DNA from 4 places in the Pseudarthrobacter scleromae genome. Region 1 is predicted to be linked to each of the others. Evidence: predicted binding sites of a transcription regulator. Region 1 holds the regulator's gene; each other region holds the start of a gene.
The links. The regulator HrcA, encoded in region 1, represses chaperone genes, less so after heat shock. The targets are predictions, from matches to a motif close to TTNGCACTCGNNNNNNNCGAGTGCNAA.
Positions count from the first base shown of each region.

Region 2: a site for HrcA is predicted at 3,064-3,090, ahead of groES (co-chaperone GroES). Genes of this name have one in related genera too.
Region 3: a site for HrcA is predicted at 1,917-1,943, ahead of IEX33_RS03045 (FmdB family zinc ribbon protein). Genes of this name have one in related genera too.
Region 4: a site for HrcA is predicted at 2,763-2,789, ahead of groL (chaperonin GroEL). Genes of this name have one in related genera too.

Region 1 covers NZ_BMKV01000003.1:280,325-287,482, reverse strand. Annotated here, with positions in the region: gene IEX33_RS09425 (GerMN domain-containing protein) at 1-903, shown strand, start outside; gene IEX33_RS09420 (16S rRNA (uracil(1498)-N(3))-methyltransferase) at 931-1,710, opposite strand; gene dnaJ (molecular chaperone DnaJ) at 1,713-2,840, opposite strand; gene hrcA (heat-inducible transcriptional repressor HrcA) at 2,922-3,935, opposite strand; gene IEX33_RS09405 (DUF3097 family protein) at 4,112-4,960, shown strand; gene IEX33_RS09400 (DUF4870 domain-containing protein) at 5,115-5,534, shown strand; gene hemW (radical SAM family heme chaperone HemW) at 5,717-6,946, opposite strand; gene lepA (translation elongation factor 4) at 6,983-7,158, opposite strand, start outside.
Region 2 covers NZ_BMKV01000001.1:611,553-618,710, forward strand. Annotated here, with positions in the region: gene IEX33_RS02930 (shikimate 5-dehydrogenase) at 1-479, shown strand, start outside; gene IEX33_RS02935 (class I SAM-dependent methyltransferase) at 463-1,734, opposite strand; gene IEX33_RS02940 (hypothetical protein) at 1,789-2,160, shown strand; gene IEX33_RS02945 (DMT family transporter) at 2,088-3,020, opposite strand; gene groES (co-chaperone GroES) at 3,248-3,541, shown strand; gene groL (chaperonin GroEL) at 3,619-5,229, shown strand; gene IEX33_RS02960 (dihydrofolate reductase family protein) at 5,308-5,910, opposite strand; gene IEX33_RS02965 (ATP-dependent DNA ligase) at 5,991-7,158, shown strand, end outside.
Region 3 covers NZ_BMKV01000001.1:635,951-643,108, reverse strand. Annotated here, with positions in the region: gene IEX33_RS03060 (GNAT family N-acetyltransferase) at 1-226, opposite strand, end outside; gene galU (UTP--glucose-1-phosphate uridylyltransferase GalU) at 231-1,136, opposite strand; gene IEX33_RS03050 (5-formyltetrahydrofolate cyclo-ligase) at 1,261-1,884, shown strand; gene IEX33_RS03045 (FmdB family zinc ribbon protein) at 2,013-2,282, shown strand; gene cpaB (Flp pilus assembly protein CpaB) at 2,387-3,151, shown strand; gene IEX33_RS03035 (DUF4011 domain-containing protein) at 3,157-7,158, opposite strand, start outside.
Region 4 covers NZ_BMKV01000009.1:32,022-39,179, forward strand. Annotated here, with positions in the region: gene IEX33_RS18165 (DUF3263 domain-containing protein) at 1-308, shown strand, start outside; gene IEX33_RS18170 (LytR C-terminal domain-containing protein) at 359-1,006, shown strand; gene IEX33_RS18175 (cold-shock protein) at 1,200-1,406, shown strand; gene IEX33_RS18180 (ABC transporter substrate-binding protein) at 1,403-2,677, shown strand; gene groL (chaperonin GroEL) at 2,965-4,599, shown strand; gene IEX33_RS18190 (ABC transporter substrate-binding protein) at 4,686-5,993, opposite strand; gene IEX33_RS18195 (ribonuclease HI family protein) at 6,203-7,158, shown strand, end outside.

The DNA.
Region 1 (7,158 bases):
ATTGTGCGCCCTGGCGTCCTGGCAGTGATTCTGATGGCGGCTCCGCTCCTGACGGGCTGCCTGGCCGAGCCTGATCCCTCCCCCACCACCGCCCTGGGCTCCGGACCTGCTGCCGCCGGCTCGGCGCCTTCCACGAGCGCGCCGCTCGAAACCACGCAGTCGTCCAACAAAGCGCCGGTCTACTGGATCGGCCGGAGCAACAGCAGCATCTTCCTTTACCGGGAATTCAGGGATGTGCCTGAACAGGAAAATCCGGTGACACGGGCCTTGCGGGCCATGATGTCGGACAAACCCCTGGACCCGGATTTCTTCACCCCCTGGCAGAATCCCGGCAAGCTGGCCACGTCCATCTCCGGCAAGGACGTCATCACCGTGGACGTGTCCGAGGACGCCTTCAACAGCAACCTTGACGCCGACATGGCCGGCCGCGCTGTCCAGCAGCTTGTGTATACGGCCACCGCCGCTGCCGCCAGTTCAGGGCTTATCGATTCCGGGCAGCAAATCCGCGTGCGGATCCTTGTGGACGGCCACACGGACTACGTTGCTTTCGGCCATATCCAGCTGGGTGACCTTATGACGAGGGCCGCCGGCATGGTGGCCCCTGTCTGGATCATTGATCCGCAGGAGAACACAGAGGTTGCCGCAGGGAGCGTCAAGATCACCGGCCGCAGCACCCTTTCCGGGGGCAAGCTCCGCTGGCAGATCCTGCGGGCGGAGGAGGACGGCACCAAGGTCCCGTTCCTGACTGGGGAAACGACGGCGGCCGTTGAGCCGGGCCAGGCAGGACTGTTTACGCTTGCCCTCACGCTGCCGGCCGGAGACTACGAGTTGAAGGTGGCCCAGGCCGGCACCGGCGATCAGCCGGACCAGAATGAGGACTCGCGGGCCTTCAACGTCCGGTAGCCTGCCGGTTGGGCCCGGCCGCGACATTCAGGGCGAGGGTGCGGTCCAGCGGCCCAGGACATCGCTGGCAAGCACGACGGCGGCCGGTCCGGCGGTTGATGAGCGCAGGACATGGTGCCCCAGCAGGGCGGTGACGGCGCCCTTTCCGCAGAGCCTGGTGACTTCCCTGGGGCTGATGCCGCCTTCCGGCCCAACGATCAGCAGCACCTCGCGCGGTTCCGTTCCGTCCGCTTCCCGCCAGGATTCCAGTACGGTGCGCAGGGGGCGCACGGCGTCCTCATGGAGGATGACCGCCAGCCCCGCGGCCTCCACGAGGGCGGCCAGCGCGGCGGTGTCGACGGCGGGCCGCACCTCGGGGACCCACGCGCGGCGCGCCTGCTTGGCTGCCGCCGTCACCACCGACTGCCACTTCGCGTGGGCCTTCGCGGCGCGGTCGCCCTTCCACCGCACGATGGACCGTTCGGACTGCCAGGGTATAACGGCGTCAATCCCGAGTTCAGTGGCCGTTTCAATGGCGAGTTCATCCCGGTCGCCCTTGGCCAGGGCCTGCACCAGCACCAGCCTCGTGGCCGGCCGCTCCTCAACAGCCACGGAGGCGCACTCCACCTCGAGGCCTGCGGGTGACGCCGCAAGCACCCGTCCGCTCATCCGCGTCCCGGCGCCGTCAACGATGTCGACGGGCTCACCCGGGGCGAGGCGCTTGACCGTGACGGCGTGCCGCGCCTCGGTCCCTTCGAGGACAAAGGCCTGCCCCGCCGTCATGTGGTCAAGGGACCCGGACGGAGTGAAAAAGACAGGGTTGCTCACTGCTACAGGTTACCGAGCCTGTCCCGGAGCTTGGCGAACATGCCGCCGCTGGCTGCAAGCTTGCCCTCGGTGATCTGCTCACCGCGCATCTTGGCCAGCTGCCGCAGGAGCTCTTCCTGGGCGGCATCAAGCTTGGCGGGCGTCTCAACCTGGAGGTGGACCTTGAGGTCGCCGCGGCCGTAACCGCGCAGGTGGGTCACCCCAAGTCCACGAAGAGTGATGATCTCGCCGGACTGGGTCCCGGGCTTGACGTCGATTTCCTGTGGCCCGTCGAACGTTTCCAGGCTCACTTCGGTGCCCAGGGCAGCCGCCGTCATCGGGATGTGCAAGGTGGCGTGGAGATCGTCGCTGTCGCGCACATAAGTGGCGTCGTTGTTCACGCGGATCTCAACGTACAGGTCACCGGAAGGTCCGCCTGCCGGGCCTGCCTCGCCCTGGCCGGAAAGCTGGATCCGTGTTCCGGTGGCTACACCGGCGGGAACCTTGATGGTCAGCGAACGGCGGCTCCGGATGCGTCCCTGGCCGCTGCACTCGTTGCACGGGTCCTTGATGACCGTGCCGAAGCCCTCGCAGGTTCCGCACGGTGCTGCGGTCATGACCTGTCCCAGGATGGAACGGACGGCGCGCTGGACCTGGCCGCTGCCGCCGCAGATGTCGCAGCGCTCAGGATGGCTGCCGGGCTGGCAGCAGGAACCCTCGCAGGTTGGGCACGTGACGGCGGTGTCCACGTCGAGCTTCTTGTTCACACCGAAGACAGCGTCGCGGAGTTCGATCCGGACGCTGATGAGGGCGTCCTGCCCGCGCCGCACGCGGGAGGCCGGGCCGGTAGAACCCCCGGCACCAAAGAAGGTGTCGAAAATATCCTGGAAGGCGAAACCCTGGCCGGCGTATCCGCCGCCGCCGAAGCCGTTGTCCGTCCCGTTTTCGTTGCCCGTGGTGTCGTACACCCGGCGTTTCTGCGGATCCGACAGGACTTCGTAGGCGTGGGTCACTGCCTTGAAGCGGTCCGACGCGTCCTCACCCGGGTTGACGTCCGGGTGCAGGGTGCGTGCCAGCTTGCGGTAGGCCTTCTTGATCTCTTCTCCCGTGGCCTCCGGTGAGACTCCAAGGACGTCGTAGTGGCTGCTCAAAGTTCGTATCTCTTCCTTGTTGTACTGCCTGCAGTTGGACTGCTGGAAATGCTGTGGGTATCCGGTGGCCCGGGCTGGACCTCAGGGGCCCAAAATCCGGGAAAGGTAGCGGGCAACAGCCCTGACGGCGGCCATGGTGGTGGGGTAGTCCATCCGTGTTGGTCCCAGGATGCCGATCTTTGCTGCGCTGTCGGGGCCATAGCCGGTGGCCACAACCGATGCCTCGGCAAGTCCGTCATAGGGAATCTCGCGGCCAATGCTGACAGCCATCCCGCGGTGGTCCTGCGCCATCTCGCTCAGCAGTCGGAGCATGACCACCTGCTCCTCAAGGGCCTCCAGCACCGGGCCGATGCTGAGCGGGAAGTCCACGTTGGACCTCGCCAGGTTGGCGGTGCCCGCCATAACCATGCGTTCCTCGCGGCTGCTCTGCGCCAGGGCTTCCAGGCCGATAGCGAGGGCCTGGGCGGCCTGCCTTTGCCCCGGGGCGGCTGTGGCCACCACGGCGGGCAGGGACTGGGCGAGCTGGCTCAGCGGAGTTCCGGCAAGCGATCCGAGGAACCGGGCCCTGAGGCCCGCCAGGGCGTCGTCCCCCAGGTCCTGGCCGACGTCGATAACGCGCTGCTCCACCTTGCCGCTGTTGGCGATCAAAACCACCAGCACCTTCCGCGGGGCGAGGAGGACGAATTCGATATGCCGAACCAGGGCCCTGCTTAAGTGCGGGTACTGGACCACCGCAACCTGGTTGGTCAGCTGGGACAGTAACCGGACGGTCCGGTCCAGGACATCGTCCAGGTCATCCGATCCTTCCAGGAGGGACTGGATGGCGCGGCGTTCCGCCGGGGAGAGTGGCTTGACGGCTGAGATCTGGTCCACGAAGAGCCGGTATCCCTTGTCCGTGGGGATCCGCCCGGCGCTGGTGTGCGGAGCCGTGATCAGGCCCTCTTCCTCCAGGGCCGCCATGTCATTCCTGATGGTAGCGCTGGACACACCGAGATGATGGCGCTCCACCAGGGCTTTGGACCCCACGGGTTCGCGGGAATGGACGTAGTCCTCCACGATGGCACGGAGTACTTCAAGTTTGCGTGGCTCGCTCACACTCCACCTCCATCCAGGGTTTGGGGCGACCGCGCCGCCCGCGCTGCGCCACCCATCGTTTAGCACTCGACATGCCCAAGTGCTAACAGTCTATTATGCCTCTCCCCGTTGCTAGCATTGGTACCGCTCCGGGCGAAATTCCGGACCTGTGATCGAGCGCTAGGCGGAGTGAATCAATGCAGTACCAGAACTGGGGCCCCCAGGACATGTCCGCTCCGTCAAAGGCTGCACTTCCTGAGGTGCATGTTGAACGGGGAATGGTGCTGGAGGATGTCCAGTCCGGCTGGGTGGGCGCGGTGACCCGCGTGGAGAAGTCCGGCGGCATGCACGTAGTGGCCCTGGAGGACAGGCGCGGCAAATCCAGGTCTTTCCGGCTGGGCTTCGGCTTCCTCCTCGAGGGGCAGGCCATAAAGCTGCTCCCGCCGGCGCCGCGCCAGGCGACAGCCGCTGCCGCCGGCAGGACAGCCTCAGGTTCGGTCCGGGTTGCCGGCCAGCGGGCGCAGGTCGCAAAGGCCAGCCGGATCTGGGTGGAGGGAAAGCACGACGCCGAACTGGTGGAAAAGGTCTGGGGAGACGACCTTAGGGTGGAAGGCATCGTCGTCGAACCCCTTCACGGCATCGACGACCTTGCCGCGGCGGTGGCCGAGTTCAGGCCCGGACCAGGCCGGCGCCTGGGAGTTTTGGTGGACCACCTGGTGCCCGACTCCAAGGAATCCCGCATTGCGGACGCCGTCATGGCCTCCCCGGGGGCGGCCGGGAACGTGCTGATCGTAGGCCACCCCTATGTGGACGTCTGGCAGGCGATCCGTCCGGCTGTCCTGGGCATCGAAAAATGGCCCGTGGTGCCGCGCGGGCAGGACTGGAAGACCGGCATCCTCGCCGCGTTCGGCTGGCCCCATGCCACCAAGGAAGACATCGGGCTTGGGTGGCAGAAGCTGCTGGGTGCGGTCCGCACCTACGCGGACCTGGAAGCCTCCCTGCTGGGGAGGGTGGAGGAAGTCATTGACTTCCTGACAGTGCCCTGACAGGCACCCCGTGCCGCTGTGCCTGTGAGCCCCAGGGCAGCTTCCGCGCCTCCAGCAAGTATTCTTGGTACTGCGGAACCTGCGATATGCGCAGCCCGGCGCAACCGATATGCATTCTTAGCCAGCACCATGGCACTTTCAGAAGGAACAGACTGTGGCAGAAAACGCACGCGATCACAGGGACACCCAGGGCGGCCAGGGCCGTTCGGAATACCATGGCGTTCCGGCGAATGCGCTGCCCCTGACAGCCAGCGAAGACCGGCAGTGGGCCACCATGGCCCACTTCGGCGGAATCCTGGGCTGCGTTCCGGCCCTGCTGATCTACCTGATCTTCCGGGACCGGGGCCCTTTCACGGCGCAGGAGTCAAAGGAGGCGCTGAACTTCAGCCTGCCGCCCACCATCGCCGCTGTGGTGGCGAACATCCTGGTGTTCGTTCCGGTGGTCGGCAACATCTTTGCCGTGATTGCCACCCTCATCTGGATTGCCCTGACCTGCTTCTCCGTGGCAGCCGGCATCCATGTCAACAAGGGTCAGCCGCACCGCTACCAGTACAACCTCCGCTGGATTAAGTAGTCCCCGCCGGCTCCCAGCACTCGCAAGCTCGTGCCGGGGCCCTCGCCAGCGTGGGCCCACCGCCGGCTCCCAGCACTCGCAAGCTCGTGCCGGGGCCCTCGCCAGCGTGGGCCCACCGCCGGGTCCCAGCACTCGCACCCTACGGGGGTGGCCCCTGCACGGGCGCCCTGGGCCCGCAACTGCTAGTTGGGCAGGACCCGGCGGACCACTGCGTCAGCCAGCAGCCTGCCCTTCAGCGTGAGGACCAGCCGGCCCGCGAAAGCGGCGGCAGGGTCCACCAGTCCTTCCGCGATCAGCCCGGCGACCTCGTGCCGTCCTGCGGCGCCGAGGGAGGCGATCTCGAGGCCCGAGTGGAGGCGGACCTCAAGCATCACCCGCTCCATATTCCGGGTTTCCGCATCCAGGGTTTCCCTCCCTGCTGCCGGTGACACTCCCTGCGCCAGGCGTCCTGCGTAGGCAGTGGGGTGTTTGACGTTCCACCAGCGGACCCCGCCCACGTGAGAGTGCGCCCCCGGTCCGATCCCCCACCAGTCGTCGCCCCGCCAGTAGGCGAGGTTGTGGCGGCAGGCCTGTCCGGGCGTGCGGGCCCAGTTACTGACCTCGTACCAGCCCAGGCCTGCCTTGGTGATCAGTTCATCGGCGAGCTCATACTTGTCGGCGTGGTCGTCGTCGTCGATCCCCGGCACTTCACCACGGCGGATCTGGGCGGCGAGCTTGGTCCCGTCCTCGATGATCAGCGCATAGGCGCTGATGTGGTCCGGCTGGTAGGACAGCGCTGTCTCGAGGGAGTACCGCCAATCGTCCAGGGACTCCCCCGGAGTGCCGTAGATGAGGTCGAGGCTGACGGCCAGGCCGGCGTCCCGGGCCCACTGCACCACCTGGGGCACGCGGCTGGGCGTGTGGGTCCGGTCCAGGACCTTGAGGACGTGCGGTACGGCGGACTGCATGCCGAACGAAATCCGGGTGAACCCGGCATCTTTCAGGACGGCAAGGGACTCCGGGGTGACGGAGTCCGGGTTCGCCTCCGTGGTGACCTCGGCGCCCGCCTCGATCCCCCACTGGTCGATGGCGCGCCCCAGGATCAGGGCCAGGTCCTCCGCTGGGAGCAGGGTTGGCGTGCCGCCCCCGAAAAACACCGTGCTGAGCGGCCGCGCGGGGAGGCCGGATTCTGCAAGGACGCTGGCTGCCAGGGACACTTCCGAGGCCGCGGTGGCGGCATAGGCATCCTGGGAGGCGCCGCCGCCGAGCTCCGTGGCGGTATAGGTATTGAAGTCGCAGTAGCCGCAGCGGACGGCGCAGAACGGGATGTGTACATATAGCCCGAATGCCCGGTCCGCCGCACCGTCGGCTGCCTGGCCGGGCAGCAGACCGTCCGACGGCGCCGGGTCGCCAAGGGGAAGAACGCTAGGCACTGCAGGGTCCTCCCGCAGTGCCGGCCGCTGTAACCACTACTTCCTGGCCTTGTCCTTGGATTCGTCGGTGGTAAGCGCAGCGATGAAGGCTTCCTGGGGAACCTCGACGCGGCCCACCATCTTCATGCGCTTTTTGCCTTCCTTCTGCTTTTCCAGCAGTTTGCGCTTACGGGAGATGTCACCGCCGTAGCACTTGGCCAGGACGTCCTTGC
Region 2 (7,158 bases), on a different contig from region 1:
TGCCCACCAGCTATTCGGTCCTGGTCCAGGGAGCGGGCGGCATGGCCAAGGCCACCGTTGCCGCGCTCCGCGACGCCGGCTTCGCGGATGTCACGGTCATCGCCCGGAACGAGGTTGCCGGGCGTGCGCTCGCGGACCAGTACGGCTTCAGGTGGCAGGAAGCGCTCGACGGCGGGACGGCGGACTTGATCATTAACGTGACGCCTATCGGTATGGCAGGGGGTAAGGCAGGCGGGGCGGAAGCTGACGCGCTCGCCTTCCCGCAGGAGGCCATCGGCGCCGCCCGGGTGGTTTTCGACGTCGTGGCGCTGCCGGCCGAAACCCCGCTGATCAAGGCCGCGCGGGCCGCGGGAAAGCCGGTGATCACCGGTGCGGAAGTGGCCACCATCCAGGCCCTTGAGCAGTTCGTGCTCTACACCGGCGTGCGGCCCACCGCTGAGCAGGTGCGTGCCGCCGAGGAGTTCATGCGGGCCCAGTAGCAGTTTCTTCTCGGGCAGCGCCCTGCGCCGGCTCCACCACGATGGCCACCCGGTCCTCCCCGATGCGGGTCAGGACCAGGGTGGCTGTTTTGATTCCGGCGTTCTTGCCGGCTGCGCTCTTTCCCCCGGGGAGGAGCTGCTTGCGGAGCTCCTCGGGCGTGACGGCGGTGCCGCGCTTCTTGATGTCCAGCACGCCGATGCCGTTGTCCTTCACCCAGGCCTTGAGCGCCTTGACGTTGTAGGGCATGACCTCCAGGACCTTGTAGGCGCGCGCAAACGGTGTATCCACCAGCTCCGGCGCGCACACATAGGCGATGTGCTCATCCACCAGGTGTCCGCCAAGCTGCAGCGCGATGTCCGCCACCAGCCCGGCGCGGATCACCGCGCCGTCGGGTTCGTAGAGGTAGCCCTCCACCGGGCCCACCGGAGCGGCAGGACCGGCGCCGAAGTCTTCTCCGCTGGTCAGCTCAGCCGCCCCCTGGGCGCCGAGCACCAGCGCAGCCCGGCGGACTCCCGGCCGGCGCACTGCGTTGAACCACAGCGCCACCTCCGTCACATCCCCGGCCACGGAGACCCACTGCGCTTCGCAGCTTGCCGGAACGGAATCGTGCGGCATGCCCGGCCCCATCTTGACCCCCACGGCCAGGCCGGAGGCCGCCAGGTCCTCAACGAAGGACAAGGGCGGGGAAAAAGCCTCGGGGTCCCAGATCCGCTTGGTGCCCGACGTGGAAGTGACACGGCGCGCCGGGTCCAGCCAGACGCCGTCGACCCCGTCCAGCGGCACTGCCGTGGCGTCCGCATGGACCACGGTGGCGTTGGGGAACGGGATCAGGTTGACGGTGGCGCAGGCTGCCGTGGTCTCGTCCATCTCCACGGCGGTGACGTTGATGTCCATGGACGCCAGCGCCAGGGAGTCCGCCGCCAGCCCGCAGCCCAGGTCTGCAACGTGGCTGATTCCGGCCTCCGCGAACCGCTGGGCGTGGCGTGCGGCAACGTTGAGCCGGGTTGCCTGTTCCAGTCCGGCCCGGGTGAACAGCATGCTGCGGGCAAACTCGCCGAACTTTGCGGCCGCCCTGGTGCGGAGCCTGGACTGGGTCAGGACGGCGGAGACCAGTTCAGGGGAGTGGCCGGCCTTGCGGAGGGCCGAGTTCAGCTCGAAGGATTTCTCCTCCTGGTAAGGGCCCAGGGACGCCAGAAGCTCCCAGCCTTCCGGGGTGAGCAGTGGTGCAATCTGGTCCTGGGGAGCTTGAGCCATGGGTTCCAGCCTAGTGGAGGAGCGGCATGCCGGCGGGCCGATAGTGTTGAAGCCATGAAAGACAGTGCAGGTACCCCGCAGTCCCGCCAGCACCACCCCGGGGGCCTGGCGCGGTTCGCCCGCCCGGCACTGATTGTCAGCGCCGTGGTTGCCGTGGTGTGCACCGCGCTTCTGGTGATCATCTTCTTCCTGGATGCCTTCAACGCCACCGTCTATTCGGTGGGCGGCAGCAGCATCCAGGACGACACGCAGGAGGCCCAGGACATCCGCGGGCTGTACACCGGAGCCCGCGCGGGCAGCATCTTCTTCCTGGTTGTATCGCTCATGACGGCCGCGGCTGCCGCGGTGCTGCTTTACCGCGGGCGGAACTCGGCCGGAGAGGGCGACGGCGGCGAGGACGTCGACTTCGAGGACCTGGGCCGCTGAGGTGCTGTGCCGCCGGTACTGGTCAGCAGGACCCCTGAAATAACCAGGATGCCGCCCAGGACCTGGGGGACCGTGACGGGCTGGCCCAGTGCGACCGTGATGATGGCGGTAAACACGGCGATGAGGTTGAGGTAGTTCCCGGCGTTTGCAGCGGTGGTGCGTTTGAGCGCCAGGTTCCACAGCAGGTAGGAACCCAGCGAAGGGAAGAGGACGATGTAGGCCAGGGACCAGCCTTCGGAGGCCGTGGCCGGCAGCCCGGCCCCCGTGGCCATTGCAAAGGGGACCAGGACAACAGCCGCCATGGCCACCTGCACGGCGGTGGACGTGATCGCCGGGACGGACAGCCTGCGGGCGGTGATCGTGTAGAAGCCCCACACCGTGATGGCCGCGACGATCAGCAGCTCGCCGGCATTGATCGAGAAGGTCAGCAGCCGCTGCAGGTCGCCTCCGGTAAGGACCAGCAGGACTCCGCAGAGGCCCAGCGCAATCCCTGCCCAACCCAGCGGGCGCGGCCTGTCCCGGAGCAGGACCACGGCCAGGACCGTGATCAGGGCAGGGTTTGCAGCAGTCACCAGGGAAGCGTTCAGGGCCGAGGTGTGCCCCAGCGCGCTGTACAGCAGCAGGGTGTAGGCGCTCATGCCCAGGCAGCTCAGGACCAGCAGCGCCGGCCAGTGGCGCAGGACGGCGCGCCAGTCCGGTTTTTCCACCAGCTGCGCCAGGACCAGCAGCGGCACAGCCGCCAGGGCCCACCGCCAGAACGTCAGCTGGAGCGGCTGCATGGTCTGCATGGCCGCCTGTCCCACAACAAAGTTTCCCGCCCAGAAGAGGGTGGCAAGAATCAGGTAAACAGCGGCTCGCACCCGGCAAATCTACACGTCCCCGTGTTCCGCCCATGACGAAACTCTGGCACTCGCCTTGACCGAGTGCTAACCCTTGCATACAGTCTGTATTAGCACTCTCCCTAGGAGGGTGCTAATACATGAAGAGCTGCCAGCCAGGCTGCTGCCGGCACCGCGACGACGGTTTGCCAGCCACGGCGGAAAGCTTTCCAGTCCACGAATTTGCTGACGAAGAAGGAGAGGTCCGAGTGTCGGTCTCTATTAAGCCTCTTGAGGATCGTATTGTTGTCCGCCCGCTCGAAGCCGAGCAGACCACGGCTTCCGGCCTGGTGATCCCGGACTCCGCACAGGAGAAGCCGCAGGAAGGCGAAGTTGTTGCAGTAGGCCCCGGCCGCTTCGAAGACGGCAACCGCGTTCCCGTCGACGTAGCCGTTGGCGACGTCGTCATCTACTCCAAGTACGGCGGAACTGAAGTCAAGACCGGCGGCACCGAGTACCTCGTGCTCTCCGCCCGCGACGTCCTGGCGATCGTCGTAAAGTAACTCTCCGGATCCCCGTGCCGCTGGTCATGCTCTCTGCTGGTCAGCTGCGCGGGGTTCTGTCTTGAAAGGACAAAACCATGGCAAAGCAGCTTGCGTTTAACGACGCTGCCCGCCGGTCTCTTGAAGCCGGCATCGATAAGCTCGCCAACACCGTCAAGGTGACGCTCGGCCCCCGCGGCCGCAACGTCGTCCTGGACAAGAAGTGGGGCGCTCCCACCATCACGAACGACGGCGTCACCATCGCCCGCGAAGTGGAACTGGACGACCCCTACGAGAACCTTGGCGCGCAGCTGGCCAAGGAAGTAGCCACCAAGACCAACGATGTTGCCGGTGACGGCACCACCACCGCAACCGTCCTGGCGCAGGCGCTGGTCAAGGAAGGCCTGCGCAACGTAGCGGCAGGCGCCGCCCCCGGCCAGATCAAGCGCGGCATCGAGGTTTCCGTTGAAGCCGTCGCTGCCCGCCTGCTCGAGAACGCCCGCCCCGTTGAAGGCACCCAGGTGGCCAACGTTGCAGCGATTTCCGCCCAGAGCGACGAGGTTGGCGAACTTCTCGCCGAGGCCTTCGGCAAGGTTGGCAAGGATGGTGTGATCACCATCGAGGAATCCTCCACCACGCAGACCGAACTGGTCCTGACCGAGGGCATGCAGTTCGACAAGGGCTACCTGTCCCCGTACTTCGTCACCGACGCGGAACGCCAGGAAGCAGTCCTTGAGGACGCCCTCATCCTGATCAACCAGGGCAAGATCTCCAACATCCAGGAATTCCTGCCGCTGCTTGAGAAGGCGCTGCAGAGCTCCAAGCCGCTCTTCATCATCGCCGAAGACGTTGACGGCGAGGCCCTGTCCACGCTGATCGTCAACCGCATCCGCGGCACCCTGAACGTTGTTGCCGTCAAGGCTCCGGGCTTCGGCGACCGCCGCAAGGCCATGCTGCAGGACATCGCCACCCTCACCGGTGCACAGGTTGTTTCCCCGGAACTGGGCCTGAGCCTGGACACCGTTGGCCTTGAGGTGCTGGGTACCGCCCGCCGCATCACGGTCACCAAGGACAACACCACCATCGTTGACGGCGCAGGTTCGGCCGAAGACGTGGCAGCACGCGTAGCCCAGCTCCGCGCCGAGCTGACCCGCACCGATTCCGACTGGGACCGTGAAAAGCTCCAGGAGCGCCTGGCCAAGCTGGCCGGCGGCATTGGTGTCATCAAGGTTGGCGCCGCCACCGAGGTTGAGCTCAAGGAAAAGAAGCACCGCATCGAGGACGCTGTGTCCTCCACCCGCGCTGCCCTTGAAGAAGGCATCGTTGCCGGCGGTGGTTCGGCCCTGATCCACGCCCTGAAGGCACTGGATGAGGACCCCTCCGTCAAGGCACTCGAAGGCGACGCCGCTGCTGCCGTGGGCATCGTCCGCCGCGCCCTGGTCCAGCCGCTGCGCTGGATCGCCCAGAACGCGGGCTTCGACGGCTACGTTGTGACGTCCAAGGTTGCCGACCTGGAAACCAACAACGGCTTCAACGCCAAGTCAGGCGAGTACGAGGACCTGATCGCTGCCGGTGTCATCGACCCCGTCAAGGTCACCCGTGCGGCCCTCCGCAACGCGGCCTCCATCGCTGCCCTGGTTCTCACCACCGAGACCCTGGTGGTGGAGAAGCCGGCCGAAGAGGACGAGCACGCAGGCCACAGCCACTAACCCTGCAGTTCCGCACGCAACCGTGCAAACAAAGAACCGGTCCAGCATCCGCTGGACCGGTTTTTTGTGCCTTGGAGACTAGGTTCCTGGCATGTTCTGCGTCTCCACGTCGCCCGTACGCTCGTAGACCAGTGACACCGCCCCCTTCGGAAAGCTGCGGGCCGGCTCCGCGAGACGGTATGAGGCGGGGACTGTCCCGGCGCCGAAGAGGCGCTTGCCCTGGCCGAGGACCACCGGATAGAGCCAGAGGTGGAGGCGGTCGAGCACGTTTGCGGCGAGCAGCGAACGGATGAGAACGCCGCTGCCGAACATGTGCACCTGCCCGTACCTGTCGCGGAGACTGCCCGCGGCCGTGGCATCCGGCAGCACCGACGTGCCTGCCCAGGCGGGATCCGCCAGGCTGCTCGAGACGACGAACTTGGGCACCCGGTTGAGAATCCCGCCGATGTCCCCGGACTGGTGCGGCCAGTAGCCCGCGAAGATGTCGTAGGTCTTCCGGCCGAGCAGCAGGGCGTCCATGTGGCCGACTTCGGCCTCGATGGCCGCCTCAGCCTCCTCGTCGGAGACCGGCGCCTGCCAGCCACCGAAGGCGAAGCCGCCCTCCGTGTCTTCTTCGCTGCCGCCGGGCCCCTGGTAGACGCCGTCCAGGGTAAGGAACAGGTTCGCCACGATGATTCCCACCCGTCCAGTCTGGGACAGTGCTCCGGCGCTGTCCAGCAATCCGGAACTGCCCGGGCAGGCGGGCGTGGCAGACTGATGCCATGCTGCTCGACGAGCTCGTGAAAACTACGGATAAGATCGCATCCACCCGTTCCCGGCTCGCGAAGGTGGACGCCCTGGCGGACCTGTTGCGCCGGCTGGAGCCAGGGGAGATCGCCACCACCGTCGGTTTGCTCACCGCCAGGCCCCGCCAGGGCCGGGTGGGGGTGGGCTGGCGCGGCATGTCCGCGGCCATGGGGGAGCCCGCCGCGGAACCCCGCCTTACCGTTGCCGACGTCGACGCGGTTTTGGACCGGCTGCTTGCCGCCGGCGGCGCCGGGTCTGCGGCGGAGCGCGCCGCGACCCTCCGGACGCTCACGGCGGCAGCCACCGAACGGGAGCAGGCTTTCATCGCCGGCGTCATGCTCGGGGAGCTGCGCACGGGTGCGCTTGAGGGGGTGCTGACGGATGCCGTTGCCCGGGCCTCTGACCGGCCTGTCGACTCCGTGCGCCGCGCCGCGATGCTCTCCGGAGACCTCGGCGAAACAGCCCTGCTGGCCATCACGGGCACGGCAGCCCAGCTCGACGCCGTCGGCCTCGTGGTGGGCCGGCCGGTCCAGCCGATGCTAGCCTCCACCGCGGCCAGCGCACGCGCCGCGCTTGAGGCGACGGGAGAGGCGTCCGTGGAATACAAGCTCGACGGCGCCCGCATCCAGGTGCACCGCTCCGGCGACGACGTGGGCATCTACACACGCACCCTGGCCGACGTGACCCACCGGCTGCCCGAGGTGGTGGAGGTGGTGCGCGCGCTGCCGGTGCGTAACGTGATCCTGGACGGCGAGACCCTGGCCCTCGACGAGGACGGCGGCCCCCGGCCGTTCCAGGAGACCATGTCCCGGTTCGGGGCCGACGCGGCACGGAGCACGGTGCTGCATCCCTGGTTCTTCGACGTGCTGCACATCGACGGGCGCGACCTCCTGGACGAACCGCTGTCCACGCGCATCGGCGTGCTGGAGCGGATCGCCCCGGAGCACCGGATTCCGGGGAAGATCACGGCGGACCCAGGTGTTGCCGAAAGGGTCTCGCGCGATGCGCTCGCCGCGGGCCACGAGGGCGTGGTGGTGAAGGCGGTGGGATCGGCCTACGCCGCCGGCAGGCGCGGTTCCAACTGGATCAAGGTAAAGCCGGTACTGACCTACGATCTCGTGGTCCTTGCCTGCGAGTGGGGGT
Region 3 (7,158 bases), on a different contig from region 1:
AAGGCAATGCAGTAGCCTGCGCTGCCTGCGTCTTCAATGACCGGACCATTTGCCGGTAGTCCGGGAGGCCTCCGGCAGGATCCGGGTTGGAAGCTTCCCACGGAGCAAGCCACTCACTGTTGCGGGACCTGACCTCAGTCCACTCCTTCTTGTCCCGGTACCGGATGGGCCGCAGGACCAGATCCCCGCACTCCAGGGTTACGGGCCAAATTGGACCAGCGCGCACGGCGCTACTTGGACAGGCCGGCGGTGAACCCCGGCAGCCACTCCCGCAAGCCCGGCCCCAGGTCCTCGCTGTCAATGGCGAGCTGAACGCAGGCCTTGAGATAGCTGAGCTTGTCCCCGGTGTCGTAGCGGCGCCCACGGAACACAACGCCGTACACTCCGTATCCCTCGCCTTCGCCGGTCGCCAGTTCCTGGAGGGCGTCCGTCAGCTGGATTTCGTCTCCGCGCCCGGGGGCGGTGCGTTCCAAGACCTCAAAGACGGCAGGGTGGAGGACGTAGCGGCCGATCAGCGCAAGGTTGGACGGCGCCTCTTCGGTGCTTGGCTTCTCCACCAGGCGGTTGACGCGAACGTAGGATTCGCCGTCGATCGGCTGGACGTCAGCGCAGCCGTAGGCGCTGATCTCGGACGGTTCCACTTCGATGAGCGCGATGACGGACCCTCCCGTTTCCGCCTGCACGTCGATCATGGTGCCCAGCAGTTCGTCCCGGGCATCGATGAGGTCATCGCCCAGCAGCACGGCAAAGGCTTCATTACCAACGTGCTGCTTCGCGCGCAGCACGGCGTGGCCCAGTCCGTGCGGGTCTCCCTGCCGGACGTAGTGGATATCGCCCAGCTTGCTGGCGGCCTGGACGGATGCGAGTTTCTCGGTGTCCCCCTTGCCCTCAAGGGTGGATTCGAGGGACGGCACGCGGTCGAAGTGGTCTTCCAGTGCCCGTTTGTTGCGCCCGGTGATCATGAGGAGGTCGTGGAGGCCGACGTTCACGGCTTCCTCAACCACGTACTGGATGGCAGGCTTGTCCACGACGGGGAGCATTTCCTTGGGCATCGCCTTGGTTGCCGGCAGGAACCTGGTACCGAGTCCGGCGGCAGGAATGACGGCTTTGCGAACTCTCGGGTTACTGGTAGTCACCGGACTAATCTAACGTCAGCGTCAAGCATTCAGTAAACAACGGAGCCAGCGGCCCCTGCAGGCACCCGACGGATTTACCACACGGATAACCGGCCGCCGGCGCGCGGCAGTATGGAGGAGACACATGACGCTTGAGGAAACGAAAGCAGCCAAGGACCTGATCCGTGCTGCCCACCGCCGCCGAAGGGCTGCGATGACATCCCTGGAACGGGAGGAGGCCGGAACCGCCCTGGCCAAGCATGGCGCGGCGTGGGCGGCTTCGGTGATGCCGGCAGAGGAGGCCACGGTGTGCGTCTACCTGGGCGTCGGCGCGGAACCGCCCACGCTGCCGCTGATTGCAGCACTGCACGACGACGGCCACAGGGTTCTGCTTCCCGTCTGCGAACCAGGGCGTGAACTGGGATGGGTCTTCTGGGCGCCGGGCATTGAGCTGGCACGCAGCAGGTTCGCCCCGATCCTGGAACCGGTCGGGACCCGGCACGAGATTGAGATTGCCGGCCAAGCCGCTGCGCTGTTCATCCCTGCCACGGCCGTCGATCTCGCAGGCAGCAGGATCGGCCAGGGCGGCGGCTACTATGACAAGTTCCTGGGCCACCTTGCGTCCGCCGGGAAGCATATTCCCCTTGCCGCAGTTCTTTATGACGGGGAATTACTGCCCGCCGGCGCGATTCCGGTGGAGGAATTCGACCGTCCCGTGCCTGGCGTCGTGCTTCCTTCCGGGTTCAGGGACCTGGCGAACGCCGCCTGACCGCAATATCCGGGCGCAGGGGAATGCTAGAATTGGCACTCAGGCCCTGTGACTGCTAATGGGACATCCAGTTGGATTAACAAGCGGCAGTCCGGGACCTCTCGTTTTGCCCAAGAGGAGGAGCACCAGTGCCAACGTATGCTTACGCCTGCAAGGATTGCGGCCATGCCTTTGACATCGTCCAGTCGTTCTCGGACAGCTCTCTGACGTCCTGCCCCGAGTGCCAGGGTGCCCTGCGCAAGAAGTTCAACAGCGTGGGTGTCGTCTTCAAGGGTTCCGGCTTCTACCGCACGGACTCCCGGGACGCCAAGGGCAGCACGGTTTCGGCTGCTCCCGCCGCTCCTGCCGCGGCACCGGCACCCGCGCCGGCCGCTTCGGCCCCCGCCGCTGCCAGCTGACGCACGGTCCTCGACTCAAAGCCCGCCTGGCGGTTGGGCAAGGTTGTCCACATACCCGCTCAGGGCACTGCCGCATCTCTTTGCGCCGCCCCTAGCGTAGGCACATGCCTTCATACCGCCAGTCCAGCCGGAACACCTCAAGCGCGCCACATCCCGGACTCTTCCGGAAACCGCGGCTGCGGCGACGCCCTGGCAGGGTCCGCGGCTCCGGCCGCGTTACAGGCAGGCGTCCTCCCGCGCGCTTCGCGGGCTGGCTGAGCCGCAACAGGCGCCTCGTTGTCGCGTTGCTGCTCTGCGTCGCGGCCGCCATCACAGTGCACCAGCTCACCCCCGCCCCGGTCTACACGGTGACGGCGCTGACCGCCGCGAGGGATCTCCCCGCCGGCGCCGCACTATCGGAGGCAGACCTCGCCGCTGCACAGGTTCCGCCCGGCATGATGGCCAGCGGATTCCTCAAGGAGCCGGGTGAGGCGGCAGGCAAGCAGCTCGCGGCGCCCCTTCGCAAGGGTCAGCTGCTCACGGATGCCCAGCTTGTCGGTCCAGGCCTCCTGGCTGGCACTCCCCCGGGATCCGCTGCCGTACCCCTACGCATGGCCGATCCGTCGTCCATCCAGCTGGTCTCCCCGGGGCAGCTGGTGGACGTGGTCCTCACCTCGGCCAACGGCTTCGACCAGCAGGACCCGCCCCAGATCCTGGCCTCCGGCGTGCCCGTGCTGTGGACCTCCGGCCAAGGCGGCCAGACTGGACAGTGGCTGGGTACTGCCGAGACAGACGGCCTGATAGTCGTGGCCGCCACCGCGGAACAGGCAGCCCGGCTCGCAGGCGCCTCCACCCAGGGCAAGCTGTTCTTCGTGCTGGTGGGGCCGTGAAGACCTCAGCCCCAGTGCGGCGGTTTCTGCTCCTTCAGCCAGGCGTCGTGGTCGTCGTCTTCCCGGTCGCCCCACGCGCGGGGGTCGTCCTCGGAGGCCTTGTTGGGCACGGCCGGCCCCGCGGGCAGCGCAGAACTGTTGGGCCCGGTGCCGGGTGTTCCGTCCTGGTCCTGTCCGGCATCAGTTTCGGCGGGCTGCCCGGCGTCTGGAGCGTTGTCTTCTTCGCGGTCCTGGGGCATGGTGCCCGCCTCCTTGCTGTCCTGGTCTTCGGCCTTTGTGGGATCATCGCTCAGCGCAGCGGGCCGGCTTTCAGGGGCTGGCCCGGAGTCGCCCTGGCCAGCATCAGCCATGGCCAGCCGTTCCCGCTCGCCCTGGCTTTCGGCGTCGATCCCGTTGAGCGCCTGGTCCACATCGTCGTCCAGGAAGGCGACGGACGCGGCGGCACGCCCGGAAAGGGCCATCTTCTCGAGTCCCAGGTACCCGGCAATCCTGTCGGCGCAGGCGGAGGGATCGGTGAACACCTCGATGGTCCACAGCGGCATGTAGCGCCATCCCAGGCGCTCCAGCAGCTGCGGGCGCAGCCGGCTCCGCTCCCGCACACTCATGGTCCGGTACTGCTCCGTGCCGTCCGATTCAATCGCAACCGGCCACGGCAGGTCCGCGTGCTCCTGACCCATGGTGCTGAGGGGATCAGCGGCGGCAACCACGTCGATGGCGCCGTCATACTGGTGCCACACCCGTGCGCCGCGGGCGCGCAGGCGGTCCCCGAGGTCGGCAACCAGGGGATCTGCCCCCAGCGCCTGCTCGCTGGCCGCAGCCCGTGATGCAGGAGTTCCGAGATCAGTATTCCCCGCAATTTCACGGTCCAGCAGGGAGTACAAGTCCACGGCGCCGTGGCTCAGCCGGGTGTGGTCCAGGTCCTCGGGCCGGAAACAGGTAAGGACGTGCAAGGACCGGCGTGCCCGCGTCATGGCCAGGGCAAACTTCTCACGGCCGCCCTCGGCGGAAAGCGGCCCGAAGTTGTGCAGGGCGCGGCCGTGCGGGGTGCGGCCAAAACCGGGCGAGAAGATGACGTGATCGCGCACCAGTCCCTGCGCCCGTTCCAGGTCAACCACCCGGAAGGACTCGGGGCCGGCGCCGAAGAACCCGGCCAGGCCAGGGTAGTTGGGCAGCTGCAGCCGGATGGACTCCCCGATCCGGGCCGCATGGCGGAGGCTGGCCGTGACCACGGCCAGGGACGTACGCGGGCGGAGCCGTGCGTGCTCGAAGACCAGCTGGACAACGCGGTTGACTTCCGCCACCACGGATTCGACGCCTTCGTGGTCGGCGCTCGGCAACCCGGTTCCGTCCGGAAGGTACTCAACGAGGAGGGAACGGTCCAGCCCGGTGGCGGACTGGCCTTCCGGCAGCCGCCGCAGGCCGCCGTCGTAAAAATTCTTGCTGAGCTGCAGCACAAGGTCCTCGTCCACCGCACGGTAGACGAAGTTGAGCCTCCACACAGGAAGCACCTGCGACAGTGCGCTAAAAGCACTGTCCACGCGGTGGTGCGCTGACTCTCCGGGTGCGAGCCTTTCCACTCCCACCGTGAAAGTCCGGGGGCTGGCGATCCGCGCGTCACCGAACGCGATGACCTGTTTGGCCCGGGCAACGGACGGCAGCACAGCCTGGAGGGACGTCGCTTCCGCGTCCAGGATGACCACCGCGTCGAAGTGCTGCTCCGCCGGCAGCAGGCCGGTCATCAGGTAGGGGCTGACGGACCAGACCGGGACCAGCGTGCCGATCAGTTCCGGCGCCTGGGCCGTGAGCGACGGCAGGGATACCCGGCCATCCTTGAGCAGGCTCCGAAGGAGATCCGCCTGGCGCGGATGGGTGGCGAGGGCACTGCGCCAGCGCTCTGCGAGGTCCCAGCGAAGGCGCGCGGCACCGCTGGCGATGTGGGCGTTGTCAGCCAGGCGGTACTCGGCCTCCAGCCTGCGGAGGGCGTCGCCGTCGGACATTGCCAGGTAGTCGTCGCCGCTGATCATTGCCTCGAGCGCCGACTGCCACCACGCGAGTTCAAGCTCGGCGGCAACCGAGCCGGCCGGAACTTCCCGCTCCGCGAGGTCGGCCAGGAGCTCGCCCAGGCCGTGCTCACGCATGTTCTCCACCAGCAGCGTGCGCTCCGGAAGTGTCTTCAGTGTGTCCGTGTCCGCCACCAGCCGTTCGAGGCGCTCCATCAGCTCTTCGTACCGGACCGTGGCGAGCGAGCCGCCGGCCGCCGTGTGCCGGAGGGCCTCCCCCAGGCGGGCAAGGTCGCTGTCCAGGGACCTGTACATGGCGTTCATTTCGGCGAGCCCCGACGGAACGGCGGGATGCCGCTGGGTGGTGGCATAGCCTGCCCACAGTGCCCGCTGCTCCTGGACCAGGAGCAGCGAGGTGTGAAGGTCGGCGATGTGGACTCCGGGCCTGACGTACTCCTTCGCCACCCTGCGCAGCCTTGAGCGCTGCATGGACGTCATGTCGATGCCGCGTTCCTTGCGCCAGGATGAGGGCGCGGTGGCGGAAATGAGGTCGGTGACCGGACGGTCGAAGATGTCCGGGGTGAACTTGTCCAGGCTTCCGCGTACCGCCACCAGGAGCTCGAGCTGCTCGCCCCACTCGGCGAAGGAGGCGCCGAGCCGGATTTCGGCGTGTTCGGCAACTGCCTTCATGCGGTCGCGGAGGGCGGGCAGGCTCTTCTCCACGGAGCGGACCAGATCCTGGGCTTCCTCGGTCTCCTTCCGCGTCAGCAGCCGGGCGCCATGCCAGGGGCTGGTGGTGGAGGCCTTGCTGAAGCTGCCCAGCTCCGCCGCACGCTTGAGCCTGCCTGCGAGCTCCTCGCGGTCCCGGATGTTGTCCAGGACGCTCCGCTTCAGCCGCACCGTGGTGGCCGGCGCAGGGTGGATTGACGTCAGCTCCGCCAGCGACTGCATGGCCTGGTACGGCGAGCATCCCCACCGCTGGCGGACGTTGTGGAGCGAGGCCACATGGTCCATCAGGGCGTGGCGGTGCTCGGTCAACGTGCTGTGGAGGTTTCCAAGCTGTGGTTCCAGCGACTTTTCGTTGCGGACAATCGCACGGACCAGCTGGGCCTTGAGCTGCTGGGCGGTGACGTTCCCGGACAGCTGGAACAGGATGGACTCCAGGCCCAAACCTTCCAGCTGACCGGACACTTCGTTGAGGCTGGCGCGGCGGTCCCCGACCACCAGCACAGTCTTTCCGGCATCCACCAGCGCACCGATGGTGTTGATGGCTGTCTGCGTTTGTCCGGTACCCGGCGGGCTGCTGACAACCAGGGAGTCGCCGGCACGGGCAGCATCAATGACGTACTGCTGGTCGGTGTCCGCGTCCAGCAGGAGCAGCTCGTCCTTGGGGTGCCTGCTGTCCAGGGAAGGGAAGCGGGAGGGGTCCGGCTGCTCCACGTCCACAATTTCGCCGCCGCCCGCAGTGGCCAGGGCGGAAATAAGCGGGTTGGAGTCGTTGATCCAGGGGTCGTCCAGGTTGCCGGAGAGGTCGGCGAAGGTGGAGACCAGCAGGTTGTGCTGCGCTTCGGCGCCATGGATGGGCCTGATCAGGGTGCCGAGCCGGTCCAGGACGGGCTGCGGATCGAAACGGGCGGTGCTGTAGGCCAGCCGGGTGACGGCATTGACGTCGAAGACGATGCCGTGGATGTTCTTCAGGTGCCGTACCAGCGCGGGGTTGATATGCGCCTGCTCCGTCAGCTGGAGTTCGTAGTCGTCCTCCCCGGGCCGGACCGTCAGCGAGATGGCGGTGAGCATGACCGGCGCCGAGATGCGCTGCGGTTTGCCGCCCACGGCGGACGTCCACACAACGGTGCCGGCAGAGAGGTAGCCGGCGTCGATGCCGCGGTCGTTGGCCAGCTCGAAGATCTTCGAGCGGATGTTCCGGGAGGCCCGGGCTGCCACCACGTACTGCTGCCGGTCCCGGATCAGGGTGGAGAGGCGCGTCTTGCGGCCGGCCATCAGCTG
Region 4 (7,158 bases), on a different contig from region 1:
ACCTGCCGGCGCAGGAACAACGGAACACCCTGCTGGCGGATTTCACGCTGCGGGAGTCGCCGCTGAGCGAGCGGGACCAGCAGATGCTCGCACTGGAGCGGCAGTGGTGGAAGTATGCCGGCGCCAAGGAACAGGCCATCCGGGAACTGTTCGATCTGTCCGCCACGCACTATTACCAGCTCCTCAACGCCCTGATCGACACCGAGGATGCGCTGGCGCACGACCCCATGCTGGTCAAGAGATTGCGTAGACTACGTACGTCGCGTCACCGTGCACGCACTGCACGCCGCCTGGGGTCCGACGCATAAGACGCTCACGCTGAGTCCTCAGCAGCTACACACAAGGATGTCTCTTTCCCATGACCAAATACGCCCGCGATGAATTCGACAAGGTCCCGGAGACCGCGTCGCGACAAGGTGTACACCGCACAGCCTCCGCTCCGGCACGGGTCCGTCTCTGGCCCATCCTGACTGCGGGGATTGTTGCGCTGGCCATCGGCGTGGTTTCCTTCCTGATCCTGCCCAAGCTGGGATTCGACGGTCCGGCAACCCAGGCGTCGTCGAGCCTGGAAGCAGCGCCGCTGGCCGAAACCGGTTCGACTCCATCCGCTACGCCTGAGACGGCGGACGTCCCCTCCACCGAGCCGGAGCCGTCGTTTTCCCCCGAACCGGCCGGCACCGCGGGGAACGGGACCCCATCCAGCCCCCCGAGCACTGCTCCGGCCGCAACAGTGGACAAGGCCCAGGCAGTGGCGGTCTACAACGCTGCCGGAACTGCCGGGCTGGCCAGCCGGGTGGGCGGCACCGTGCAGTCCGACGGGTGGACCCTGGGGCAGGTAGGCAACTGGGCAGGGGCGCCCCAGCAGGGTTCCATCATCTTCTACGCGGGGGCGGCACAGGAGGCCAACGCGCAGGCCCTCGGGGAACTCCTGGGAGTCCCCACCGTGGTGGAGAGCACCGAATTCCAGGTTCCCCTGGTGGTGGTGCTCGGCCCCGGATACCGGTAGGCCGGGTTCTCCAACAGGACGCGTTCCGCCACGCGTGCCCACGTCAGGGCCGGGGATTACGCCTGAATAACGTTTCCGCCCGGCCATGCTGTGCCCCGGCGCTGCCGGCGTCCATTGGCTAAAGTGAGTTCCGGGCCTCGAGCCACGGCGGCACCGGCGCAGCATCCCGGACCTAACGGAAAGAGTGGTCATCATGGCACGAGGAACCGTCAAATGGTTCAACGCGGAAAAGGGCTACGGCTTCATTACCGTTGACGGCTCCGGGGACGACGTCTTTGTCCACTGGTCCGCCATCCAGGGCGAGGGCTACCGCGCACTGGACGAAGGCCAGCGCGTGGAACTCGAGGTCGGCGAAGGCGAGAAAGGCCCGCAGGCCGAAAGCGTCCGGCCGGCCGAGTGAAGCATCCGTTTCCACCCGCTGCACCCAACCGTCCGTTCTTCGCCGCAGCCCTTTGCGGCACGCTGGCCCTGACAGGCTGCTCTGGGGTGACCGGAAACGCGCGCACGGAGGCGGCGGAGGCCTCCGGTGACGGCACGCTGCGGGTGGGCCTCATCCTGGACAACACCGGTGACAACAGCTTCCTGAACGGTCCCCAGCTGGCAGCCGCCAAGCTCGCCGTCCAGGAAATCAACGCTGCCGGCGGGCACAAGGGCCGGCCGGTGGAACTCCTGCCCGTTGAATCAGGCCAGGACACAGCGTCCCAGGCGCAGTCCCTGGTGCAGGCCAAAGCGGATGTGGTCATCGGCCCCACCGACTCCAGCCACGCCTCCGCAGCTGTCGATATCCTCTCCAGGGCGCGGACGCCACTGATTTCACCTGCCAATACCGCGGCCGGGCTCAGCAGTATTGCCAGCGGCGGATACTACTTCCGGACGGCCGCCGCCGACGTCGCGCAGGGACCCGTGCTGGCCAAGCTCGCCAAGGACGCCGGCGCTACCACCATCTCCGTGGTGTACCAGGAAGGCTCCTACGGCAGCGATGTCTCCGCTGCCGTCTCCGCGTCCGCTGAACAGTCTGGCCTGGACGTACTGGCCGCGGTTGGCTTCACACCGGGTGAAGCTGGATCTGCGGCTGCCGCAATCCGCGAGGCGCAACCCGACGCCGTCATCCTGGTGGCCCGTGACGGCGCACAGGGCGCCCTGGCTGAGCTGAACAACGCCGCCCTTGCAGGCTCAAGGCTTATCCTGAGCGACGGCGCCTTCAGCCGGTACGGCTCCAAACTGGGAACCAGAGCCCTGGACGGTGCACGTGCGGTCGTTCCGGGGCAGCTTCCCTCGGCAGGGTTCCAGGAAAGACTGCTGGGCATCGATCCGGCCCTGAAGGATGTGTCCTTCGCGGCGGAGACGTACGACGCCGTGACCCTTGCCGCGCTCGCAGCGGCCAGGGCCGAGGACGACTCCGGGCGTTCAATCGCCGCAAGCCTGATACCGGTATCAGGCGGGACTGCTGACGGAACAGGCCCGGCTGGAACGGCGCCCTGCCCCAGCTACAAAGACTGCCTGGCAGGCAAGGCTTCCGGTGCGGACATCAATTACGACGGCGAATCGGGCCCCATCGCCTTCGATGCCAACGGTGACATCACCTCGGCCGCCTTCACGGTGTTCACATATGGCGCCGACAACATTCCGGCGGCCACCGGCGTCGAAACGGCAGGCCGCGCCGCCGGCTGATCGCCCTCGGCGAAGACGTGCCCGCCAGGGTGCTTTCCGCCGGTTATTCGCTTGCACTCTCACGTGGGGAGTGCTAATTATTGAGTTAGCACTCTGACGTACCGACTGCTAAGCAAAGCGTGGCTCCGGCCGCCGGCGCCGGCATCGGTCGAAGAGCGAAGAAACACCTAACTGGAGTGAGACCCACACCCGAAGGCATACAGAGGCCGCCGGCAACGGGTCGTCCGTCGCGGGCACTGCAGCGAAGGTTCATTCTTAACGACTGTCCCGAAAGGACTACTGCCGTTATGGCCAAGATCATTGCATTTGATGAAGAGGCACGCCGCGGCCTTGAGCGGGGCCTGAACATCCTCGCCGACGCCGTTAAGGTCACCCTCGGCCCGCGTGGACGCAACGTCGTCCTCGAAAAGAAGTGGGGCGCCCCCACGATCACCAACGATGGTGTTTCCATCGCCAAGGAGATCGAGCTGGACGATCCTTACGAGAAGATCGGCGCCGAGCTGGTCAAGGAAGTTGCCAAGAAGACGGACGACGTCGCCGGCGACGGCACCACCACAGCAACCGTGCTGGCACAGGCACTGGTGAAGGAAGGCCTGCGCAACGTTGCTGCCGGCGCCGACCCGCTGTCCCTCAAGCGCGGCATCGAGAAGGCCGTTGAGGCCGTCACCGCCGAACTTCTGAACTCCGCCAAGGAGATCGAAACCAAGGAAGAGATCGCCGCCACGGCGTCCATCTCCGCCGGCGACGAGGAAATCGGTGCACTCATCGCCGAAGCCCTGGACAAGGTGGGCAAGGAAGGCGTCATCACGGTCGAGGAGTCCAACACCTTCGGCCTGGAGCTTGAGCTCACCGAAGGCATGCGCTTCGACAAGGGCTACATCTCGGCCTACTTCGTCACCGACGCTGAGCGCCAGGAAACGGTCCTCGAGGATCCGTACATCCTGATCGTCAACTCCAAGATCTCCAACGTCAAGGAACTGGTTGCTGTCCTGGAAAAGGTCATGCAGTCCAACAAGCCGCTGCTGATCATCGCTGAGGACATCGAGGGTGAGGCCCTGGCCACCCTGATCGTCAACAAGATCCGCGGCACCTTCAAGTCCGTCGCCGTCAAGGCTCCGGGCTTCGGCGACCGCCGCAAGGCACAGCTTGCCGACATCGCCGTCCTCACCGGCGGCCAGGTCATCTCCGAGGAAGTCGGCCTGAAGCTGGAAAACGCCGGCCTGGAACTCCTGGGCCAGGCACGCAAGGTTGTTGTCACCAAGGACGAGACCACCATTGTCGAGGGTGCCGGCGACGCCGACCAGATCGCCGGCCGCGTTTCGCAGATCCGCGCCGAGATCGAAAACTCCGACTCCGACTACGACCGCGAGAAGCTGCAGGAGCGCCTGGCCAAGCTGGCCGGCGGCGTTGCAGTCATCAAGGCCGGTGCCGCAACGGAAGTTGAGCTCAAGGAGCGCAAGCACCGCATCGAAGACGCCGTGCGCAACGCCAAGGCTGCCGTTGAGGAAGGCATCGTCGCCGGTGGCGGCGTGGCCCTCATCCAGGCCGGCGCCAAGGCATTCGCCAACCTGCAGCTGTCCGGCGACGAAGCAACCGGTGCGAACATTGTCCGCGTTGCCATCGACGCCCCGCTGAAGCAGATCGCCTTCAACGCCGGCCTCGAGCCCGGTGTCGTGGTGGACAAGGTCCGCGGCCTCCCCGCCGGCCACGGCCTGAACGCAGCCACCGGCGAGTATGTCGACCTGCTGGCCGCCGGCGTCAACGACCCCGTCAAGGTGACCCGCTCTGCCCTGCAGAACGCGGCTTCCATCGCTGGCCTCTTCCTCACCACCGAGGCAGTTGTTGCTGACAAGCCGGAGAAGAACGCTGCTCCTGCCGGCGGCGACGACATGGGTGGAATGGGCGGAATGGGCGGCTTCTAGCCACTCCTGCCGGGACCTGTCCCGCTAAACACGAATGTGGCCCCCTCTCCGGAGGGGGCCACATTCGTGTCTACCGCAGGTTGTGACTACTTGGCGCTGGCCAGCATTCCTTCAACTTCCTTCTTGAACGCGTCAGCGGCCGCCTGGGGCGTGAGGCGGTCATAGAGCACCTCATCGGTGTAGCGCTTGATGACGTTCTGTACGCTGCCCGCGCCCACCGGCGGGACCGGCGGCGCCTCCTTGATATCGGGTGCGATGTCCTTCAGGAAGCCCACCACTGTGGTGTCGGCAGGCTTCAGGGACGGCGTAATGCTCTCAACGATGTCCGTGTTGGTGGGCACGCCGCGGTCCGTCATCAGGATGGCCCCGGCCTCCGGGCTGTTGGCCAGGTAGTTGATGAAGGTGGAAGCGGCTTCCGGGTGCTTGGAGCGTGATGAGGCAGACCAGAACATGGTGGGCTTGTAGTACATCCCGTTCTCAGCCGACGAACCGTCGAGGCTGGGTGCCCGAAGCATCTTGATGCTGCTCCCGGTAGTGGACTCCAGGGACCCGAGCTGGTTGGTCCACCACCACGCCATGCCTACCCTGTTGGTGCCGAAGAGGCTCTCCTCGAGTCCGGCGCCGGAGTCCTCCGTGGCCACCGTGGCCGGCGGGCTTGCCTTGGAGTCGCGCTGTTCCTTCAGCCGTTCCCAGAAGGACGCGGCCGTGGCGGTATCGAAATCGAGCTTGCCGTCCTGCGAGTACAGGTTCTCCCCGTGCTGGCGCAGCCAGATGATCAGGTCGGCTTCATTGCTTCCGTAGGCGGCACCGTAGTTCTTGCCGTCCCCGGCGGCGCTGATCTTCGAGGCTGTTGCCATGAACTCCTCCCACGTCCACGTGGTGTCATCCGGGATGGGAACATTGGCTGCTTCGAAGACCTTGGTGTTGGCCATGATGACATAGGCGTTCTGGCCGGTGCTGAGTCCGTACTGGGCGCCGTCATACTGGCCCGACACCAGGGCCTCCTGGTCCAGCTTGGAGGTATCGATACCGCCCTGCTTGGACAGGTCAAGGAGCGCCCCGCGCCCGCCGTATTCCGCGATGTACTTCTGGTCCATCTGGATCACGTCCGGCGCATCGTTGGCGGCTGTCTTGGTGGCCAGCTTGTCCCAGTAGCTGCCCCACTCGCCCGGCTCGGATTCAATCTTGATGTTCGGGTGTTCCGCCTCGAAGGCATCGATAACCTTCTCGGTCTGGGCGTTGAGGTACTCGTTGCCCCACCAGGCAAACCGGAGGGTTACTTCCTCGTTGCTCTCAGAGCCTGAAGAGGTGCCACAGCCTGTGGCGAGGAGGGAGAGTGCGACGGCGGCGGCGCCGAGCTGGAACTTCCTCCGGCTGAGGGTTGGGATCGTCATTGATGTGCCTTCCTGGTGCTGAGGGCGCTTTCCGTTGGCTGCCGCGGCGCGGTGCGTGTCGGGGACCGGATGAGAAAGCGCTTTCTCGTTTCAATACAGCGATTGTGCCCGCCCGGCTCTCCCCGCGTCAAGTACTGTCGGTAACCGCTTTCCGAGCAGCGGCCACGGGCGGACTCCGGTTTGTCGTGCTGGTCTGGCAGGATGGACCGGTGACGATTACTGCAGCGGCTGACGGTTCGGCCTTGGGAAACCCTGGTCCGGCCGGCTGGGCCTGGTACGTGAATGACGACTGCTGGCGTGCCGGCGGTTGGCCCCACGGGACCAACAACCAGGGCGAACTGATGGCGGTCCTGGATCTGTTCCGGGCCACAGCCCACCTTCCCCAGGAGGACCTTCATATCCTCTGCGACAGCCAGTACGTCATCAATTCGATCACCAAGTGGATGCCGGGATGGAAGCGCAAAGGCTGGCGCAAAGCAGACGGGAAGCCGGTCCTCAATGTGGACCTGCTCAAGGAGCTGGACCGTGAGCTTGCCGGCCGGAAGTACACCTTCGAATGGGTGAAGGGGCATGCAGGGCATGACCTGAACGAAGCCGCGGACGAACGTGCGCGGGCGGCCGCAACGGCCTACCAGCAGGGCGTGGCTGCCCGCTCCGGGCCAGGCTTTCCCGGTGCCCACCATGCACACCCGGCGCCGGCGAAACAGGAAGCCAGGGACGCACGCCCGGAACCAGAAAAGCCGGCAGCGGCCTACGAGGAACCTGACCTGTTCAGCCAGCTGGACAACCGGGGTTTCGATGCGACCGGGACTGCCGCAAAGGCAGCTGAAGCCCGGCCTGAGGCCGTGGTGGAGGAACTTGAGCGGGAACTGCTGGGCCCGCTGGTGCGCGGGGACATCGGCAGGACAGCCGTCCTGCTCCACCCCGATTTCATGGAGATCGGCAGCTCAGGCAGGATGTGGACCCGGGACGCCATGATGATGGCGCTCGAGGAGGACCCGGGCGAGCGGACGGACATCGAGATCCTGGGTGCCGAACGCGTCGGTGCTGAGGCGGTCCTCCTCACGTACCGCAGCTATGCGCGCTCCGGCACCACCCTCAGGAGCTCGCTGTGGGTACTGGACGGCGGCCGGTGGCGGCTGCGGTTCCACCAGGGCACACCCGA